One region of the Shewanella sp. HL-SH2 genome, then DNA from elsewhere that is predicted to be linked to it. Evidence: predicted binding sites of a transcription regulator. Region 1 holds the regulator's gene; each other region holds the start of a gene.
What was found. Region 1 encodes sigma-54, which starts transcription at its own class of promoters, with help from an activator protein. Its sites were predicted from a motif close to GTTGGCACGNNNNTNGNNT; they were not measured.
Positions count from the first base shown of each region.

Region 1 (5,242 bases):
TTAAGGGGCTAAATAAGGCTTAGCCTAATTATTGTCTTGTGGATTGTCTTGTGGATTGTCTTGTGGATTGTCGTGCGGATAAAGTGGCAAGGGTGTTAGTGCGTCACTATTAGGCTTCTAGCGCCATATTATTATGTGTGGTTGTTGTTTGCATTGATATATCCCATTACTGGGGAATAATTGAATATATCCAAACACCCTTGCCGAAACTGGTTTATGCAATCATTTGCAATTGTTTATTTAAGCTTTGGATTTGCCTTTGTAAAGTGGCTATTTGTTCTGTGATTAGATCTTTTTTAACCTCAACGGGTTCAGTCGTTGATTTTACCCATTGGTATACCACTCTAGATGAAACGCCATATTCCTTGGCTACTTCTGATAACAAGCGGTTATGGTTAGTGACTTGATTAACCACTTGATTGATTAGTGTGTCTGGATAACGATTGCTTAGGTATTTTTTCATAATCAAAGTCCACTTTTTTGAATGCAGATATTTATCGTTTTTCAACTTCCCATTGACTAAAACCAACATTGGCAAAAAATGTGTAGTGTTGCTGAATTTTTGTAAAAATTGGGCTAGCCAATTTAAGAGTATGTCCAAAAACAGTATTAATCGTATTTAAGGTTAATTGTGTATTTCGCATAGTGCTCTCTCCAATAAGTCTTGCTAGCTTTAAATCTAGTACCACTTTGTAGGTACTAATTACTATATGAAAAGAGCGTGCCAACTATTTTTTTATTTATTTTTTATTCATTTTCAATGCGTTATGATTTTATGGTTTCTGTGGTGGTCGTAGGGTATGCAATATAATGGTGCAATTGCACTAATTCGGAGGGAGATTTAAATTATCCTAACTGCATTAATTTAACCTCAACTTAGCTCTGGTTAAGCGAGGAATTCAATAAATTAAACACGGTTAGCTATTTTAAAGCAAAGGTGGGTTCATGATGAAAAAGTAGATTCAATCGCTGGGGGAAGTGATTAGGATCAACAACCTTCTTCGAACTTGTCATTAATTAAATCGCATATAGCATCAAGCGCAGATTGTGCATCTGGCCCTTCAGCTATGATATCTATGGTTTTACCTAAGCCACTTTCAAGCATTAATAAGCCTAAAACACTGGCGGCGCTGGCCTTTTTATCACCCTGGATCAGGGTAACATTGGCATTGAATGCATTAGCAAGAATAGCCAGTTTGGTCGCCGCTCGTGCGTGTAAACCAAGCTTGTTTGATATGATGACTTGGCGCTGTAAAAGACTCATTTAGTTAAGTTCCGACAAGTAACTTTATTGCGATTATTTGTGCTTATTTATAAGCTCTCGATGTCTTGCTTGAACAACATGTTTTTTACCACTTGAAAAACGTTTAGCAAGCTGGTCGGCGATATAAACTGAACGATGCTGGCCACCAGTACAACCAATAGCTATGGTTAGGTAGCTGCGGTTATTGCGCTCTAAGTGGGGCATCCATGTTTCAAATAGGTTTTCTATTTGCCAAATGAATTTATTTACCAGCGGTTGCTGGCCAAGAAACTCCTGTACCGGTTCATCTAATCCAGTAAAGGGGCGTAATTCTATTTCCCAATGTGGGTTAGGTAAAAAGCGTACATCAAACATAAAATCGGCTTCGGCGGGCATACCATATTTAAAACCAAATGACTCAAAATTGATCACTAACTCTTTATCAACACTGCCCATTAAAATTTCACGTACTTGATCACTAAGTTGATAAATATTTAGCTTAGATGTATCGATAAAATGGTCCACGTATTCAGAAATAGGCGCTAGTAGCTCACCTTCAAATTGAATCGCATCTTGTAGGGACATATTCTTTTTCGATAAAGGATGTAGTCGTCGGGTTTCACTGTAACGTTTTAGTAGTGCCTCATCACTTGCCTGTAAAAAAAAGCTTATGACTTCCGTATCCTCAGATAACCACGCTAGCTGCTGCTGTAATACTTTACCTTGCTCTTCTATATTTCGAACATCAACACTTATAGCCACCAGTTCATTGGTGTTTCTAAGCTGTTCTAATAGCCGTCCAATTAAGGGCAGTGGTAAGTTATCAACGCAATAGTAACCTAGGTCTTCTAGTACCCTAAGTGCGACAGATTTACCTGAGCCCGAACGACCGGATACAATGACTAATTTCATGCTGTGATAACCTGATAGAGTTCAGTTGAGTTACTTGCTTTTCGTAACTGCTTAAGAATATGTTTATCCGATAACTTTTCAGCCATTGAGGATAGGGTACTGAGATGTTGCTGACACTGGTCTGCTGGCACCAGTAATGCAAATAAGAGATCCACTGGTTGTTTGTCGATAGCATCAAATGAAATCGCTTCTTCGCACTTTATAAAAACCGCGATAGGGCGAACGATGGACGTTAAACGACCATGCGGGATTGCAATGCCAGAGCCTATTCCTGTGCTACCCATTTTTTCTCTAGCCACTAGGCTTTCAAAAATCTCTTGTGAAGAGAGGGATGGGTACTGGGCTGCAGCTAAATCACTGATAAGCTCCAGTACCTTTTTCTTACTGCCCGGTGTGGCACAGGAGGTGCATTCCGGCTGCAGGATGGTACTAAGTTCCATCATTAATGCTTAGTTAATTTCTCTTTGTGTTTAATGACCTGACGATCGAGTTTATCAATCAGGGCGTCTATAGCGTGATACATGTCAGCATGTTCAGATGTCGCAAATACCTCAGCTCCATTCAAGCTGACTTTTGCTTCAGCTATCTGTTGTTGCTTTTCGACATTTAATACTACGTGGACATTATTGATCTGATCGAAATGTCGTTCAAGTTTTGTAAACTTACTTGTGACATATTCTCTTAGTGATTCAGTAATTTCAATATGATGACCCGTTAAGGTGATTTGCATATTTATCCTCCAATTGCCTAGGTAGATTATAAACTCTTACGTTGGTTTGAGGGAGGGATCATCATCGCTTCGCGGTATTTCGCTATGGTACGACGTGCAACATTAATCCCTTGTTCTGCCAGAAGATCTGCCATTTTACTGTCGCTTAGTGGTTTTTTCTGGTTTTCAGCAGCAACCAGCTTTTTAATAAAAGCTCTAATTGCTGTAGACGAACATTCTCCGCCATCATCAGTACTGACATGGCTAGAGAAAAAATACTTAAGTTCGAACAGTCCGCGCGGTGTGTGCATATACTTTTGTGTGGTGACACGCGAAATAGTGGACTCATGCATTTCGACAGCTTCAGCTATGTCATTCAACACCATAGGCTTCATGGCTTCAGCACCGTACTCAAAAAAACCTTGCTGAAATTGCACAATACAATTGGATACTTTAAGCAGGGTGTCGCTGCGGCTTTCTAAGCTTTTGATAAACCATTTGGCTTCTTGTAAGTGACCTCGAATAAATTGAGTGTCTGTTGAACTCTTACTGCTTTTTGCCATGGCGGCATATTGTTGATTAATACCTATTTTTGGCATGTTATCAGGGTTCAATTCAACCACCCAACGGCCATTCTTTTTGGTCACTGACACGTCTGGGATAACATATTCATCATCCGGTGGGGTGATCATCGTGCCAGGACGTGGATTTAAAGATTGAATTAATTCAATTGCTTCGCGCAGCTCATCTTCTTTTAGCTTAGTTTTGCGCATGAGTGTGCGAAAATCACGTCCAGCAATCAAATCTAAATAATCTTTGATTAACATTCTGGCATTATCAATATGGGGCGTGTCTGGTGCAAACTGAACAAGTTGAATCAATAAACATTCACTTAAGCTACGTGAGGCGACACCCAGAGGGTCGAAATGTTGTATACGTTTTAGTACCGCTTCGACTTCGTCTAATTCGACAGAATCATCGCCCATAGCTTCTAAAATATCTTCAGTACTTTGGGTGAGATAACCTGTGTCATCAATGGCATCAATAATGGCTGTGGCAATAGCGAGGTCTGTTTCAGAAAAAGGGGTTAGATTTTTTTGCCATTCTAAATGCTCGTATAATCCTTCGGATGTTTCACCTTGGAAGGGCATGTCATCATTTGGCATGCTGCCAGAACCCGAACCAGGGCTTGCCATTGGGGAGGCGCTGTACACTTCATCCCAGGTAGTGTCCATTGGCAAGTCTTCAGACATTTGCTCTTTAGTCATTGACTCTGCGGTGTCGACATTTGAAGTGTCTTTTTCGACTACAGGTGCGCTTACTTCATTGAAGTCAGTTTCTGATAGGTCTTTGGAGTTATCATTTTTGTTGCTAAGTGCTGAAAATTCATCTTCCATTTCAAGCAAAGGATTGGAATCTAATACTTGTTGAATTTCTTGCTGTAACTCCAAAGATGATAACTGCAGCAAACGTATAGCTTGTTGCAGCTGTGGGGTCATAGTGAGGTGCTGACCCATTTTAAGTTGGAGTGAAGCTTTCATTACTGCTGATCCCTAGAAGAATTCGGCTTTCTACACTGATTAAAGTGAGTGATAGTCGCAATTTTTTAACAAATGGTTTTACTTTACCTATACACGATCAATTAGCTTAGTCGCCAGAAACATTTTGCCAAGCAAGTGCTTCAGATCCTATTTAGATTAACTATAGCTTGAATTGTTCGCCTAAGTATACTGCTCGAACTTGCTGATTGTTGAGTACTTCAGTTGGGGTGCCTTCGGCAATCAAATTCCCCTGGCTAACAATATATGCCCGCTCACACACATCAAGTGTTTCACGGACATTATGATCAGTAATTAATACGCCTAGGCCACGGTGTTTGAGTTGCAGAATAATTTTCTTAATATCAATCACTGAAATAGGGTCAACACCCGCAAAGGGCTCATCTAACAATATAAATTTAGGATTGGCTGCTAAAGCGCGTGCAATTTCTACCCGTCGTCTTTCACCACCAGATAGCGACATGCCTAAGCTATCGCGAATATGGGTAATATGGAATTCTTCTAAAAGATGCTCCAGTTCCTGAATTCGCTCATCCGAAGTCATCGATTTTCGGGTTTGCAACACGGCCATAATATTATCGTGCACACTGAGTTTTCTAAAAATACTGGCTTCTTGTGGTAAATAGCCAATACCTTTTCGCGCACGTAAATGCATTGGGTCAGCAGTTAAGTCATCGTCATCAATTAAAATGCGGCCATGGTCACTTTTGACTAAACCAACAACCATATAAAACGTGGTCGTTTTACCTGCGCCATTGGGACCAAGTAGTCCGACAATTTGGCCTGTTTTTACAGTTAAGCTGACACTTTTAACCACTT
Region 1 covers NZ_CP195035.1:1,065,656-1,070,897, forward strand. The annotation lists gene ACRWP9_RS04660 (transposase) at 215-463, opposite strand; gene ACRWP9_RS04665 (hypothetical protein) at 495-644, opposite strand; gene ACRWP9_RS04670 (HPr family phosphocarrier protein) at 989-1,264, opposite strand; gene rapZ (RNase adapter RapZ) at 1,298-2,155, opposite strand; gene ptsN (PTS IIA-like nitrogen regulatory protein PtsN) at 2,152-2,595, opposite strand; gene hpf (ribosome hibernation promoting factor) at 2,598-2,885, opposite strand; gene ACRWP9_RS04690 (RNA polymerase factor sigma-54) at 2,912-4,405, opposite strand; gene lptB (LPS export ABC transporter ATP-binding protein) at 4,566-5,242, opposite strand, start outside.

Region 2 (5,242 bases), 860 kb from region 1:
CTGCAGGAGTTTCAGGCGCATCAGGTAAACGAATACCATCTAGAAATGGATTACCTGTTGTCGTACTCGCCGTGTTCGATTGGACGGTATTTTTACTAACCGTACCGGTATTAGACAATGCAGATGCCTGTTGTGGCAAAGATTGGCTACTATATGGATTAACGAGGCTCATCATTTACCTCCTACAATAATCATGTTATTTACCCATTCTAAGTGTTTGTTGCAGCATTGTTTTAGCTGCATCTGCGACTTGAACATTCATTTGATAAGAGCGAGAAGCTGAAATCATATCAGCCATTTCTTCCATTACATTTACATTAGGCTTATAAATGAAACCGTCACCATCGGCCATAGGGTGATCTGGTGAATATTCTTTAACCAATGGCTTATCACTTTCAACAATGCCACTGACATTAACGCGATGAGAACCTGATTGCTGATGACTAGCTTTAGACATTTCAGCTTCAAATACAGGATGTCTAGCACGATAAGTTTGATCAATACTACTGGAAACAGAGTCAGCATTAGCAATGTTACTTGCGGTGGTATTTAAGCGGACAGACTGTGCTGTCATACCTGAACCGGCGACATTGAATATATTAAATAAGCTCATGATTAATCACCTCGTAATGCTTTACGCATACCTGAAAACTTACTTTCTAGGAATCCCAATGACATTTGGTATTCAATAGAGTTTTGCATAAAGGCTGATTGTTCTTGTTGCATATCAACCGTATTACCATCGCCAGTATCAGGTTGGTTAGGGACTCGGAATTTGACATGTTGCTGACTGAGAGCAGTTAAATCAAAATGCTTTTCATTAGTGGCACTCATCGTTAAACCTTTCTGACGAGAACTAGCAGCTTGCATTGCTGAGGCAAAATCGACATCGCGTGCCTTATACCCTGGGGTATTCGCATTCGCTATGTTACTTGATAGCACTTCAGCGCGCTGTGCCCTGACACCAAGGGAGTATTGATGTACCCCAAGTGCATTATCAAAATTAATCGCCATAAAATTGCCTCCATCAGCTAACTGATAGATATAAAGCAAAGGTTATGCCAATTATTTAATCAATGGGAGGATATATAGAAAGGAAAGCATGTGAAAAAAGTAACACATGCTTTTCAATAGGTTAAACTAGGTTTTCTTTTGGTAATATATACCAGGGTTACAGCGGACCATGTCAAATTCTTCTGTTAATCCGGAAATAGATTCTGATGCCCCAAGAAATAAAATACCTTTTGGGTTTAAAGCGGCAGCAAATTGCCGCAAAATTTTAGCCTTTGCCTCAGGCGCAAAATAAATCAATACATTACGACAAAAAATAATGTCGTATTTTCCTAAAAGCGTATAACTTTCAAGTAAATTATGCGCTCTAAAATTCACTAACCGCTTAACATTATCTTTGACTTTCATATTGCCATTAGGCAAAGCATCAAAAAACTGACGTTTACGTTCTTCTGATAATCCACGCGCCAATGCCAAGCCATCATATTCAGCATTTTTACAACGTTCAAGCATCGAAGGTGACAAATCAGTCGCTTGAATAGTCACACCACCAGGCAGTGCACCCGGCTTGCGTTGTTGATACTCTAAAGCGGTCATTGCTAATGAGTAAGGCTCTTGCCCTGAAGAACAAGCCGCAGACCAAATACGCAATGAACGACCTAACTTAGAATATTCAGGTAATAAAGTATTATGTAATAAATCAAATGGATAGCGGTCACGAAACCACAATGTTTCATTGGTTGTCATCGCGTCAATCACTTCCGCACGTAATTGACGTTCGGTGGGCTTCATTGAATGCTTAACCACTTCAGAGAGCGAGGGTAAACTGTATTTGCCCATCAATGGTGCTAAACGGCTTCGTACTAGGTATTGTTTATTTTCACCTAAAACGATGCCGCTGTGTTGTTCTAAAAACAATCTAAATTGATTATATTCTGCTTCTGCGAGTGATTTATCTGTCACATTCACATCCTAATATAATGAGTTATATTTGCCCTATCATTAGAGCTTTTACGCATAACTAACATTCATGAATTTTCATGCTGCCTACTGCGTTGAATAGACAGAAAGGATTACAAACTTAAATGTTTGTTTACCGCTGCGGCTAATTCATCAGGATTAAACTTAGCAATAAAGTCATTTGCGCCAACTTTTTGTACCATTGCCTGATTAAATACGCCACTTAAAGAAGTGTGTAACACAACCTTAATATTTTTTAACTTAGGGTCATCTCTAATTTCAGCTGTAAGGGTATATCCATCCATTTCAGGCATTTCAATATCGGAAATAATCAAAGGGATCTCTAACGATACATCATCCATCTCTTTAGCTATAGCCTTGAGTTTGTTCAGTGCTTCTCTACCATCTTTGGCGGTATCAATTTGTAAATTTAAAGACTCAAGAGAACGAATAATTTGCTTACGTGCTACAGCAGAATCATCTATCACCATGACATGATAATTTTGTTCTCTGTCTATGGTTAATGTCTTATCAACTTCTTCACTGATTGCCGTTTTAACAGGAGAAATTTCATCAAGAATTTTTTCCACGTCTAAAATTTCAACCAACTCACCTTCAATTTCAGTAACAGCAGTCAAGTAAGAATAACGCCCAGCACCTTTTGGCGGAGGCATAATGGCTGCCCAATTCATGTTGATAATACGTTCGACAGAACTGACTAAGAAACCTTGAACACTGCGATTGTATTCAGAAATGATAATGAAGCAATTCTCAGTAGAAGTGAGTGGACGTCCACCTGTTGCAGCGCTTAAGTCAATGACTGAAATAGTGGCACCACGAATGTGTGCAACCCCTTTAACAAACGGGCTCAGTTTAGGTAACTTAGTTAAAGGAGGACATTGAAGCACTTCTTTCACTTTAAACACGTTAATGCCAAAGCGTTGACGGCCATTAAGCTTAAACAACAGTAACTCTAATCGGTTTTGGCCAACTAATTGAGTACGTTTGTTGACTGATTCCATGATACTCGACATAACACTGCCTTTTTTTATTAAAATATCCGAATAAATAGATACTAGCTTGTTTTACTTAAAAACATAAATCGAATCATGATTTGTCTTGCTTAGGAGGATTAAATTTGTCCTTCCTGCTGCTCATTATTAGACTATGCACTGGGTCAAGCCAATAACTTACTACCGGCATGATTATTGCTTTTAAATTATATTAATTGCATTAGCAGAATAAATAACGAGATAAGTCAATATATTGTCGCTACAGCTTAGCAAACTATGCCGTATTTGATATCAAATAAGCACATACACAAGCGGCATCAATATTTTCAAAAGACTCTAGATCAATTTATTCTTTTTATCTTTATAGAATTTAAGTATAGGTGCATTCTGGCTAAACAAGCTAGTATCTTCATTATGAAAATATATTTTTTGTTATTTTTTTATTTATTGTTCAATTCATTAGCTGCTTTTGCTGATGAAGAAGCTAGCATACCCTCTGTATCGACCATAAGTGAGATGGCTGAAGAGGCTGTTAGAAAAAAAATCCAATTAACACCTGATGCTAAGTTGATAATTACCCCTCAAAATTTAGAAGGTCGCTTAACGCCTCCGCGCTGTTATAAGCCATTAACAATCGAACTTGCAAGTGATCGGGACATAGCTAGGAATAATACGGTTAAAATAAGTTGCAACAGTCCTGACTATGATTATCCTTGGCAAATATTTTTATCGGTGAGAGTCGAAATCATGTATCCCGTTGTGGTCGCCAGTGAAATTATCTCGCCGGGCATATCACTATCAACACAACAACTGCACATAGAATATATTGATCAGTTCAGCCTTAGAGGTCAATTTTATTCTGACATCAAAGCCGTTTTAGGCAGTAAAACTAAAAGACGTATTAGTAAAGACGCGCCGATTTTAAATAGTCATTTATGCTTTGTGTGCAAAGGTGATGCTGTATCAATATACGCCAGGAGCGAAAACCTCCAAATTAAAACATTAGGTGAAGCGATGCATGACGGTAGTATCGGTGAATCGATTAGAGTTAGGAATGCAAATTCAAGCAGAGAAATAGAAGCTAGGGTAATTGGTGTTGGTGAAGTAGAAGTAAGAATGTAAAATAGATTAAAGTTTTTTTCTGCTAGGTCGATAGCCTATTTGGAAAACCAAAATTAACGCTGGAGCCACTCATGGCAATTGACATTAATAAACTTAAAGCTGCAACTTCGACACCAATGCAAACGGCACGAGATGCTAAAACGACAGGTAATACCGCTCAAGCAGCTCCCAAAGCTGCCACTGTTACAGTAAAGACGGACTCTGTTAGCATTACGCCTCAGGCGCAAGAGTTGCAAAGTGTGCAGTCAAAAATGGCTAGCCTACCTGAAATCGATCAAAAGAAAGTAGCCGAAATTAAACAGGCTATTTCGGAAGGCCGTTATAAAATTGACCCTGAAAAACTTGCTGCAAATATTGCAAGCTTTGAATCAGAGCTAAGCGGGCTTAAGTTCCAAGAAGAGTAGTAAAGCACTCAATATTGCTGTGTGCATGAATGTTTGCTGTAGTCTATTCTTCTGAGCTGAAATAAATCAGAATACCGGTGCCTAATGGCATCATAGACAAGTGTTTTTCAAGCAAAACAATTCGAGTAATAGCATGGCTGAACTATCTACACTGCTCTCCCACCAGCACGGCATATTGACGTCGCTGAAGTCACTTATATCTGCAGAAAAGCAAGCGCTGCAAGACCAAAATGCCGACAAGCTGTTGAAACTTGCCCAAGAAAAGCAGCAATGTTTAATAGCACTGCAAACTAATGACCAGTCGATGGCTAATCACCCTGAGCATGCAAGACTGACATCAGACCCCGAGCTTATTGAAAAAGTCACTTTATCGAAAAGTCTTCTTGCTGAATGCAAAGATATTAATCAGCAAAACTCTAGCTTAATAGAACTGAATATCGCTAGTTTAAATAGATTTTCTCAGGCACTGCAAGCCAGTCGAAATGCATCAAGTTTAACCTATAATGATAAGGGTAAAACCTCAACGATTTCGACTCTGGGTAATGATTTCAAAGCATAAACGTAAACTAGGTTTTATGTGTAAAGCGTCACAGAACCAGAGTTTAATGAATTATCTATTGCCCTAACATATCTTGTTTTAAGCTTTTTTGAGCAGGCTTATCCCCTAACCAAATTTTAATAAGCGCTTGACGAAATAACTCACCAGGGATTTCCCCCTGTGGTTGATCATTT
Region 2 covers NZ_CP195035.1:1,924,543-1,929,784, reverse strand. The annotation lists gene flgD (flagellar hook assembly protein FlgD) at 1-172, opposite strand, end outside; gene flgC (flagellar basal body rod protein FlgC) at 197-613, opposite strand; gene flgB (flagellar basal body rod protein FlgB) at 616-1,014, opposite strand; gene ACRWP9_RS08375 (CheR family methyltransferase) at 1,141-1,980, opposite strand; gene ACRWP9_RS08370 (chemotaxis protein CheV) at 2,085-3,005, opposite strand; gene flgA (flagellar basal body P-ring formation chaperone FlgA) at 3,399-4,106, shown strand; gene flgM (flagellar biosynthesis anti-sigma factor FlgM) at 4,178-4,510, shown strand; gene ACRWP9_RS08355 (flagella synthesis protein FlgN) at 4,644-5,069, shown strand; gene ACRWP9_RS08350 (chalcone isomerase family protein) at 5,125-5,242, opposite strand, start outside.
Region 2: a site for sigma-54 is predicted at 3,167-3,185, ahead of flgA (flagellar basal body P-ring formation chaperone FlgA). Genes of this name have one in related genera too.

Region 3 (5,242 bases), 830 kb from region 1:
ATTTGTTAGTGGATGCTACCGATCCTGAGCGTGTATTAACTTCATTTGCTCAACATTTTGGTGCCATGATAGCGTCAGAAGAAGCCATAACCGTCTTTACTACCTGTGTTGCACAAGTTGATACTCATCCTGAAGTGGCAGCACTTTTTTATGATGCTGGCCCAAAACATATTTTAAATTTAGTCAGTGGTTACCTTAAAAAGGTTAATCAACATGGCCAATATCATTTTAATAACCCCCATGACAGTGCAGTACGATTAAGTCTAATGTTATTTGGTGAGTTGAGAATGCGTTTAGAATTAGGCCTGCCAACAGCGGATTTATTGTCTAAAAGGCAAGCGTACTTAACTGAAACAGCGATGATGTTTTTAAAAGCGCACAAGCTATAATTAGTTGAGCCTATAAATAAGAGCCTGTAAAAAATGTTGTGAAGGATAAAATAATATCATCGTATTTTATAAAAATAGGATGATATTGAACCACTTTGTAGCACAATTCGTACTATTTTAAATACCACACTGTCCTGAGGCAGTATCAATCGACTTGTTACCCTAGAAAGGATGCTTTTAATGACTACTGCACTTCACATTAACTTACAGCCAAATCAATTTAAGCCAAATAAATCTAGCCCAGATTATTTATCCAAAATGAGCTTGCTACCTTTATTGGTGACAGGTTTTGTTGCAGGTTTAAGCTTAACAAGTATGAGTGCTTTAGCATCGACATCATCACCAGATCGTGCGCCTTTTGAGCTCAATGTTGCCAGGACTAGCTCGCAAGCCGCCACTGTGGGTAATAATGGTAATGAATTAAAGCGTGATGTATGGAATGCCAAATTATCCGCGACCATGCCATTAAACAAACAATGGATGATAGGCGCTAACATTGGTTATGATAATCTTGACTATGGCTGGCGTATTAACCAGCAAACTCCCTTAAGAACTAACACTGTGCCCTGGTCTTCTATTGATCAGTACAGCGCTGGGCTATCTTTGATTTATCGCCCTGATAATCAGTGGATGTTCATGTTTGCACCTAAAGTGCAATATGCCTATGCCAATACCGCATCATCTTCAAATGCTCAAAGTTATGGCGTAGTTGCTTCAGGTATGTACCGTTTTGAATCTGGCAATATGCTAGGTCTTGGTGTGGCTTACCTTAATGATATATCTGAGGTGCGAACCGTTCCCTATCTTGCGGTACGTTGGCAAATTAATGATAAGTGGGTACTTGCTAACCCGTTCCAAGCCGGATTCAGTGGTCCCGCGGGTTTAGAGTTAACGTATCAGCTTTCAACCGACTGGGATTTTGGTGTCGGTAGCTCTCGTCGTACAGAACGCTTTTTAATTGAAAATGATGATACCACCATTGAAATTGAAGAGTGGGTTGGCTTTTTACGCGCAGGTTGGAAAATTAGCCAAAGCGTTAGCTTGAATGCCTATACTGGTTACTATTTTGGTGGCGAGATGGAGTTAAGCGAGCCACAAACAACCGAAGAACTCAGTAATCAAGCCGCAGCGGCGTTGGCATTTAAAGTGAAATTTTAATTTTTGAGGATAATCATTTAGTTGTTATAAATGCAGTTACTCAAAACAAAACGCCGCGATAGTACGCGGCGTTTTGTTTTGTTGAAATAACTTAAGTGCGTTCGGGTTAAAAGTAAGTCACTTCTTTTATTCGTTTGGCGCGGTTTTGTTGCTCGTATAAATGCCAAACCTGTTCAAAATCTAACTCCAGTTCCGTGACATAAAAATCGCCAGAAGGGTAGGTTTTAACCACTTTTGCACCACGAATAATACCGCTAACAGAGGATTTAACGCTATCGTTAGTCAGTAGCCACTCACTGACATTGCTAACCGCATCAATCTTCTGCCCATATACTTGTTCTGCTAATTCACGATAAGCGGCCACTTTTGATGCTTGCATTGCCATCAATACTTTATGTGCCTCAATATTACTTGGTTGGGTAGCGAGTGGGGCATAACCAATGGCTGAAATTTTCGGAAAGTGGCTTGGAGCCTCGATTTCCCATTGCACATACTTATCATTACTTGTGCAACCCAGCATTAAAAAGCTTAGCACTGTAATTAGTATTAGATTTTTCATTGCTTGTCTCCTATCACAGTGTAACGACTCTGTTTAACATTTTCGGTTCGATAAATTAATCCGTCACGGGTTTGTATTTTATTGGCTGGCAAAACATAGCCGGATAAACTTTGACCTGCGACAAAAGACTGCACCGCCGACACTACACGATTATTGGTTATATCCACCACACGGCCATTAAAATTCACCCCTTCATTGGTGAGGTTTAATGTTGACACTAATACATGAGACACAGGCATGTCATCGGGAAGTTGCTCCCAGTTTCGACTTAATATTAATTCGCCTTTTTCTGTTGCGCGCAGTGAAGTTGACACATTAAGATCAACTAAATTGAATTCATGGGCATGAAATGCGCTCAGTAAACTCTGTTGCAGCTGTAGTGCTAACTCATTAGTTTGATTAAAGTCGCTACTCATTACTGGGGTAACAATTAATAAGGGTTGATCAGGACGCAGGGCATCATTTTGTAACACCAACTCATTGACTAATTTTTCAGCCCAAATATTAATTTGTCCCTTGGGCGCTAAACCCGACGCATTAATATCATAAACCAGTTGTTCCTGGTGTACGTCATCAGCGTCTTGATAACCCACTAGTTGGCCATTTTGTGCATAGTCCAAGTTTGCTGCGGGGTTAAGTGTATTACCGCACCCAGCAAGCCCTATGGTGACTAGCATCAGAGCGAGAATAGAAAGCTTGTGCTGCATGATTGAGTCCTTCGCGTCTGTCTAAAAAACAATATTATTCATTTGATACTGATATATCGGCATCAGATAAATATTCTTTATCTTTATAAAGCGCTGCTTACTTATAAAACTGCAGTCAATAAACCTCATACCATTTTAGGTAGACTTAAACTAGATATAGTTTCATTAATTGTAGCGGCGTTATTCATAGTAGCGCTAGTCATAGTGTCGTTAGCGATAGTAAAGATAGGTTGGGCACAGTTTTTGCTTGATAAGTTGTTAGTAACTCACGACAGCGCTATCTCAGCGATGTAACGTGTTGTTTTGTGCTACAAGTGACAGATATCTGACGCAGGGTGAAATATGGTACATGCATTAAATAATAAGTTAACACAATACTCGTGGCCTAAATGGTGTCGGGCCTTGATGTTATTGCCTGTTTTATTGAGTCCTTATTCAATTGCAGAGCAAATTGAAGTGACAGGTACTGCCAAGATTGTGAATGGCAATATAGATAAAGCGCGCGAAGACGCCATTAACCAAGCATTGAATTACGCCAGTCTGAGGGGCGGGGTTAATTTTTCTAGCCAGCAGCAAATTACTCAAGGCTCGCTCACCCAGGATACCTTTTCAATGCAACGAATGGGCGCGGCCAATAATATTGAATTGCTCAGCGAGTTAGTCAGCAATGATATTATGACGGTTATTTTGTCGCTTAATATTGATGATGAAAGTGAAACAGAGCAGTGTCAGGCACAGTCCTTAAAGGCGGCTATTATGTTACCGCAGGCAGATATAGCGGACAGAACACAGCTAAGTTATGGTCATTTATCCGATTTTAATAAAGCATTTACGCTTCAATTTGGTAAAGCCATTAATCAACAATCAAGCGCAAGTTTCGCTAAGGTACACGCTGATGAACGCTTAGATAGCGCCAATGAGCTGGTTAATTTCAAAGGCTATAGCATCCCTAGTTGGCTTGGTGAAATCACCGATAGCCAATATATATTGAAATCTTACATTACTGATATGTCGACAGAGCCTTACACCAGCAGTTTTATGGGCTTTGTTGATGAAGTCCCCTCACGTCAATTTAGCTATGAACTAACCCTATATCATGGCATCAGCGGTGAAGAGGTATGGTCACAAACATTTGCTACCACAGCCCCCTGGGAGTTTGAACGTCAAGAAACCGTAATGCCAAACAGCCAGCGTTTTTGGTCTTCATCCTATGGTCAAGCAATCACAAGCCAGCTGCAATTAAGTGTTATGTCACTTGATAACGCACTCAAGTGTCGCCCGTTGCTAGGGCAAATTATCGCTAGGCAAGGGGATCGAGTTATTATCAATTTAGGCCGCAAAAATGGCGTTAAACTGGGTGATAAATTTCAGTTGGTTTTGCAAAAAAATATTCCAGACCGTCTTAATACCATGCGCGCAGTTGTGACTAAAAACCGCACTGAAATAGTGATAGATCAAGTGAGTGAAGGCACAGCCACCGCGATGATTGAAAACGTTGATGCCGCCGATAACATTCAGGTTCACGATATAGCCATTAAACTCTAAGTGTTTAGGGGTAAATGAGACAAAAGGTGAGCAACTTTTGTCTTATTTAAATCAGTTTAATAATTAAGCAATTAAATCCTAACGATTTTAATCGCCTATAAGCTCTTTTCATCAGGCTGAAAACCAGTATAATCAGTTTCGTCTTCCTATAGCTCAACAGGATAGAGCAGCCGCCTCCTAAGCGGCCGATCGGGGTTCGAGTCCCTGTGGGGAGACCATATAAAAATTCAAGCTGTCCCTTTCTGTCATAATCTCTGCTATTTTCTGCCAAACCAGCCTATTTAAAATTATGTGATAATTTACTAGGTAAATGTGTTGTCGTAATACCTCTCAGTCCAAAACCTTTAATACTTCAAGGTTATAGCGACTGGTCTTTATTGTATTTTAAAGCGCTATTTACATTTCTGATAACGTGACCTGACTTTTATCAGCGTAAAATATCGGCTATGCAGAACATGAAATGGATAATTTTTGAATGGTCTGCTTAACTTGCTATAGCTAAATTAGATTGACCATGTCAAAGTCAGCAGGCGCTCATTATTGGTGACCTGATAAAAAGGACGACAAAGTATGCTAAATGCAGATGATGTATTGATTAGAAATAATGTTAAGTTAATCGGTAAGGGCAGTAAAACGCTGTTTCTTGCTCATGGTTTTGGGTGTGACCAAAACATGTGGCGCTTTTTAATCCCTGAACTGGCAAAGCATTTCAAAATGGTATTATTTGATTATGTTGGTTCGGGTGCTTCTGATATTTCTCAATATAGCAAAAAACGCTATAGCCAACTTGAAGGATATGCTGAAGATATTATTGAAATTTGTGAAGCGTTAAAGCTCACTGATGCTATTTTTGTTGGTCATTCGGTCAGTAGTATTATTGGTGC
Region 3 covers NZ_CP195035.1:1,896,363-1,901,604, forward strand. The annotation lists gene ACRWP9_RS08205 (TetR/AcrR family transcriptional regulator) at 1-389, shown strand, start outside; gene ACRWP9_RS08210 (DUF6268 family outer membrane beta-barrel protein) at 570-1,547, shown strand; gene ACRWP9_RS08215 (LPP20 family lipoprotein) at 1,654-2,106, opposite strand; gene ACRWP9_RS08220 (FlgO family outer membrane protein) at 2,103-2,813, opposite strand; gene ACRWP9_RS08225 (flagellar assembly protein FlgT) at 3,219-4,358, shown strand; tRNA gene ACRWP9_RS08230 (tRNA-Arg) at 4,501-4,576, shown strand; gene ACRWP9_RS08235 (alpha/beta fold hydrolase) at 4,929-5,242, shown strand, end outside.
Region 3: a site for sigma-54 is predicted at 3,044-3,062, ahead of ACRWP9_RS08225 (flagellar assembly protein FlgT). Genes of this name have one in related genera too.

Region 4 (5,242 bases), 2.1 Mb from region 1:
CTTGATGTAAAGTAATTCAATACCCTGTGGCTAATCCACATCTTGAGTATTGAATTAAATGATTATCAGTACTTACAGTTGTAAAAAGTCACTGTAAGTAAATTATATTAGGATAAGTACTGTGATAAATCTGTGCCAAGTTCAATCGGCACTTCTTGCTGCTCACCTTGGAACAAATAGCCTGGCTTGTTACCCACTAATGTCAGCTTATTACCTGTTAACTTAAGTGCTGTACCTTCTTGAATAGCAATAATAGGGGTGAGCGGATCCACTTGAGTAAACTCATATAAACGCTGGGCACGCGTTTCACCATTATGGCCCGGTGCTTGATAATTACTGTAATGTGGATTTATTTGAAATGGCACTAGGCCGATAGCGGTAAATGAAGGCGGCTCAATAATCGGCATATCGTTGGTGGTCCGAATTGACAAGCCTGCAATGTTAGATCCAGCGCTCCAGCCCACATAAGGCTTACCCTCACTGACCTGCTGTTTAATCAGGTGAACTAAATCATAACGATATAATTCATTGAGTAATTGGAACGTATTACCGCCACCAATAAAAATACCATCGGCATCTTTTATGGCTTGTTTTGGATCGCCGTATTCATCAATACTACTAATACTGATGGGTAAATCAGCTAAGCCTTGGCGGACTTTTTCCAAATATTCACTGTAGCTCATACCAACACCTGCATAAGGAATAAACAGCCATTTTTGTCCTGCTATACACAATGGTTTTATAAGCTCAACAGCATGCTGTAAATACGGGGTGTCACCCACTCTAGAAGCGCTCAATAATAAAGCATTCACTGACATAGAATATCCTTTTTTTCTTCAATAACCACAGTCGATTATCCCCATATTAACAAAGTTAATCACAGCAAGATAATAGAGATAACTCTCCGGTTTTTGTTTAGCGACATTTAAGTTTCAATTAAGTATCTGTACCTAAAATCTGCGCGTAATAATGTATCTTGGTTGATTAAATCATATTTAATCTACAATACCTTGAAAATCATTTTACCGGACATATTATGTCTGTAGAATGTATTGACATCGGCAATCTTGCCAACACAGGAGCTAAAATGAAGCGTATCTTTTTGTTAATTGCGACCAACATGGCAATTTTGCTAGTGGCCTCAATTGTAATGTCTATTCTAGGAGTTAACACTTCTACGATGAGTGGATTATTAGTGTTTGCTGCCATTTTCGGTTTTGGTGGCGCCTTTATCAGTTTAGCCATTTCAAAATGGATGGCAAAGAAAACCATGGGTTGTGAAGTGATCACCAATCCACGTGATAATACTGAACGCTGGTTAGTTGAAACCGTTGCTCGTCAAGCTGAGCAAGCAGGTATAAAAATGCCAGAAGTGGCAATTTACCAATCACCTGAAATGAATGCGTTTGCTACTGGCCCAAGTAAGAATAATTCACTGGTTGCGGTAAGCTCAGGCTTACTTTATGGCATGACCCAGGATGAAATTGAAGGCGTTTTAGCCCATGAAGTTAGCCACGTTGCTAACGGTGACATGGTAACGTTAACGCTAATTCAAGGTGTAGTGAACACGTTCGTTATTTTTGCAGCACGCGTCGTTGCGGGTATTATTAATAATGTTGTCTCTAGTAACAGTGAAGAGGGTGAAGGCTTAGGTATGTTTGCCTATATGGCCGTGGTGTTTGTATTAGATATGCTGTTTGGTATCTTAGCTTCAATCATTGTGGCTTACTTCTCTCGTATACGTGAGTTTAGAGCCGATGAAGGTGCTGCACGTTTAGCGGGTAAGAATAAGATGATCGCTGCGCTTGAACGTTTAAAAACGGGCCCAGAAGCGGGTGCAATGCCAGCTCAAATGTCAGCGTTAGGTATTAGCGGTAAGCGTTCTATGGCTGAGTTTATGATGAGCCATCCACCACTAGAAAAACGCATTGCGGCTTTAAAGAACAGCTAATATTGCCGGTAAAATAAACACCACTAAACTGGAGCCTTGTGCTCCAGTTTTTGTTTTATAACTTTTATTATGGATGTATTGATGTAGCGCTCGTTTCAAGTTCAGCTTCAATGCTAAGGTCTTGTTATAACATGATAGTTGCTTAAGTACGGTAGTTCGACTAAATTGGATTTAAGCTAAAAAAATCATCCATATAAAGTCTCAATCATGAATAATGATCTTTATTCAATACCATTGTGGCTAGCGTGGATAAAAAGAGGTTGATATGAAAAATATTTTCTTATGTTCCCTATTCGCTGTTTGTTTTGCTGTGCTCACTTTTTCAATTGGCGCGTCTGCCGCAGAGGAAAACTTAGCTGATTTTCATGCCGGCATGAACGGGTGTGAAAGCTGTCATGTAAATGAAGAACCTTCGGTTGGCGGTGGATATGAATTTGAACAATGTCAAAGTTGCCATGGTTCATTAGCTAAAATGAATGATAACCATAAACCGCATGATGGCATGTTGATGTGTGTCGATTGTCATGCGGTACATGAAGTGAATGTAGGTGAACAACCTGCTTGCGAAGCCTGCCACGATGATGGTCGCGTGGCTAAATAGTGCGTAAGCTAATGTGTTGATGATGGTGTTATATCAACACTTTTTGCGACATTTTTTCAATACTATCGATCATTGTCTACTTTGTTTTATCGCCTTCAAATAACCCACCTTGCTAAATCTTTATACCTCTAAAGAGGTATTTTAATTACTTTGTTTTCAATAAGATGCGCAACATTGGTGCGACTTGTTGCACTTTGGCTGCGCAATTTTCGATTACTTTTCTAAGTAAATATATAAAAAACCTTTAATTTCAATCCGGTATAAATTTGGCACGCTAGTTGCGATATTAAATGCAATTATTGTAGTGATCAAATAGGTGTAGGAATGACGGATATTCAATCAAGTTGTGCATATTGTGGTGTTGGCTGTGGATTAACCATCAGCCAAAATTCAACACACACACTTGGTGAAACCGGCTTAGGGTTGACGTTACAAGGCGACAATGTTCACCCAGCTAACTTTGGTCAGCTATGCGCTAAAGGTGAACGTTTATTAGACAGTCTGAATCAGCCCCATACATTGCGCTATCCTAAGTTGCGCTCAGGTAAACCACTTGATTGGGATGCCGCTACACAATTAATTGCAGATACATTTCAGCAAACCATTGATCAATATGGTTCAGATTCAGTGGCCTTTTATTTATCTGGTCAGTTGCTTACCGAAGACTACTATGTTGCCAACAAGTTTGTTAAAGGTTTCTTAAAAACCGCTAATGTCGACACTAATTCACGCCTTTGTATGTCTTCAGCAGTGAGTGCAATGCAACGTGCATTTGGTGAAGATGTGGTACCCGGATGTTATCAAGATTTTGAGCATGCAAAAGTTATTGTCTTAATTGGTGCCAATACCGCCTGGACCCATCCGGTTTTATTTCAACGTATTTTAGCAGCAAGAAAAACCAATGGCTGCAAATTGGTCGTAGTCGACCCGTTATCAACCGCAACCGCTAAGCAAGCTGATTTACATTTAGCTATAAACCCAGGGGCTGATTTAGACTTATTTGTTGGCTTGCTGGGCTTTATTGCAGATAACAACACACTAAATCAACGCTATATTGATGCTCACACAGAAGGTGTTGTTGAAGCCATTACCCACGCACAACAGTTCAGTAAAAACCTGCAAACACTTGCCGACTCTGTTGGGGTGGCTTATTCGGATTTAGTACAGTTTTACCAACTTTTTAGTCAGCATGAGCAAGTCGTTACTGCCACCTGCCAGGGTGTTAACCAGTCAGTGAATGGCACCGATATCACTAATGCGATCATTAATTGTCATCTTGCATTAGGCCAAATAGGCCAGGTTGGAGCAGGATTCTTTTCGCTGACCGGACAGCCTAATGCAATGGGTGGCCGAGAAGTAGGCGGTTTGGCTACTCAATTAGCCTGTCATATGGGATTTGCTGATAATGAGCGGGCGTTACTGGCAGACTTTTGGCAATGCGGTACAGTGGCTAAACAAAAAGGCTTAGCCGCTGTTGATATGTTTGATGCATTAGCCGATGGCAAAATAAAAGCCATATGGATTATGGGCACTAATCCTGTGGTATCGCTGCCTAATAGTGCCAAAATTGCCAAAGCACTAGCCGATTGTCCGTTTGTGGTGGTGTCTGAAGTGAGTCCTGATTCTGACACCGCTAAGCTAGCGGATATATTGCTTCCCGCGCAAGGATGGTCCGAAAAGTGTGGCACAGTCACTAATAGCGAGCGCACTATTACCCGCCAACGCAGCTTTATCACTGCAAAAGGTCAGGCAAAACCAGATTGGTGGGCGGTGAGCCAAGTGGCGATTAAAATGGGCTTTAACGGCTTTGATTTCGAACATAATGCCAGTGTATTTAGCGAATTTGCATTACTTAGTGCCAAAGTGAAACAAGCTTTTCCAGATAAACACTTTAATCTTGCCGGACTCGCTGGATTAACGAAAACTCAATATGATGATTTAGTGCCAACACAGTGGCCAGTCGCAACCATTGAGCAAATCGGTCAGCGACATCAGCGTGTGTTTTCACATGGCCAGTTTGCAACTGTCAGCGGTAAAGCACAGTTTATTACGCCTGCGAACGTATCCACTCACTTAGCCAAAGGGCAATCAGTGAATGGTGTTGAAAATAGCCACCAAAACTTACCCGCTTTATTGCTCAATAGTGGCCGCAGTCGAGATCAGTGGCACACCATGACTCGTACGGGTCATATTGCTAGCCTACGCGCTAGCGTGCCAGAACCTGTGATCCATATACATCCACAGCAACTGGGTTTATTTAATCTAGTTGAAGGTGGGTTAGCCCGCATTCAAGCTGAACAAAAAACAAAATCAACCTCCCAAGATTTTACAATGGCGCGTGTGGTCGCAGATAAAGACATGCCAGTCGATGTTGCGTCCATGTCTATGCACTGGTCAAAGCAGTTTTCACTGACCCAAGGGATTAATCAAGTCATTGATAGCCGAGTTGATCCCATTTCACTTCAGCCAGGATTTAAATGCCAAGCTGTCACTTTATCGCCGGTTATATTAGCTCTGCAAGGGGTGGTATTTGGAGATCATGATAAAGCGGCTATCGGTCTTTGCTGGCAAGTGGCTCAAACGTTAACCAGTGGTATTTGTCATCATATTGGGTTTGAAAACCAACAAGATGGTTTTGCGTATCAAGCCACGCCCTATTCATTAAAGTGGACCTTAACGCGAGTTAGTCA
Region 4 covers NZ_CP195035.1:3,308,874-3,314,115, reverse strand. The annotation lists gene ACRWP9_RS14445 (MATE family efflux transporter) at 1-15, shown strand, start outside; gene pepE (dipeptidase PepE) at 108-818, opposite strand; gene htpX (protease HtpX) at 1,088-1,951, shown strand; gene ACRWP9_RS14430 (cytochrome c3 family protein) at 2,217-2,552, shown strand; gene ACRWP9_RS14425 (molybdopterin oxidoreductase family protein) at 2,877-5,242, shown strand, end outside.
Region 4: a site for sigma-54 is predicted at 2,818-2,836, ahead of ACRWP9_RS14425 (molybdopterin oxidoreductase family protein). Genes of this name have one in related genera too.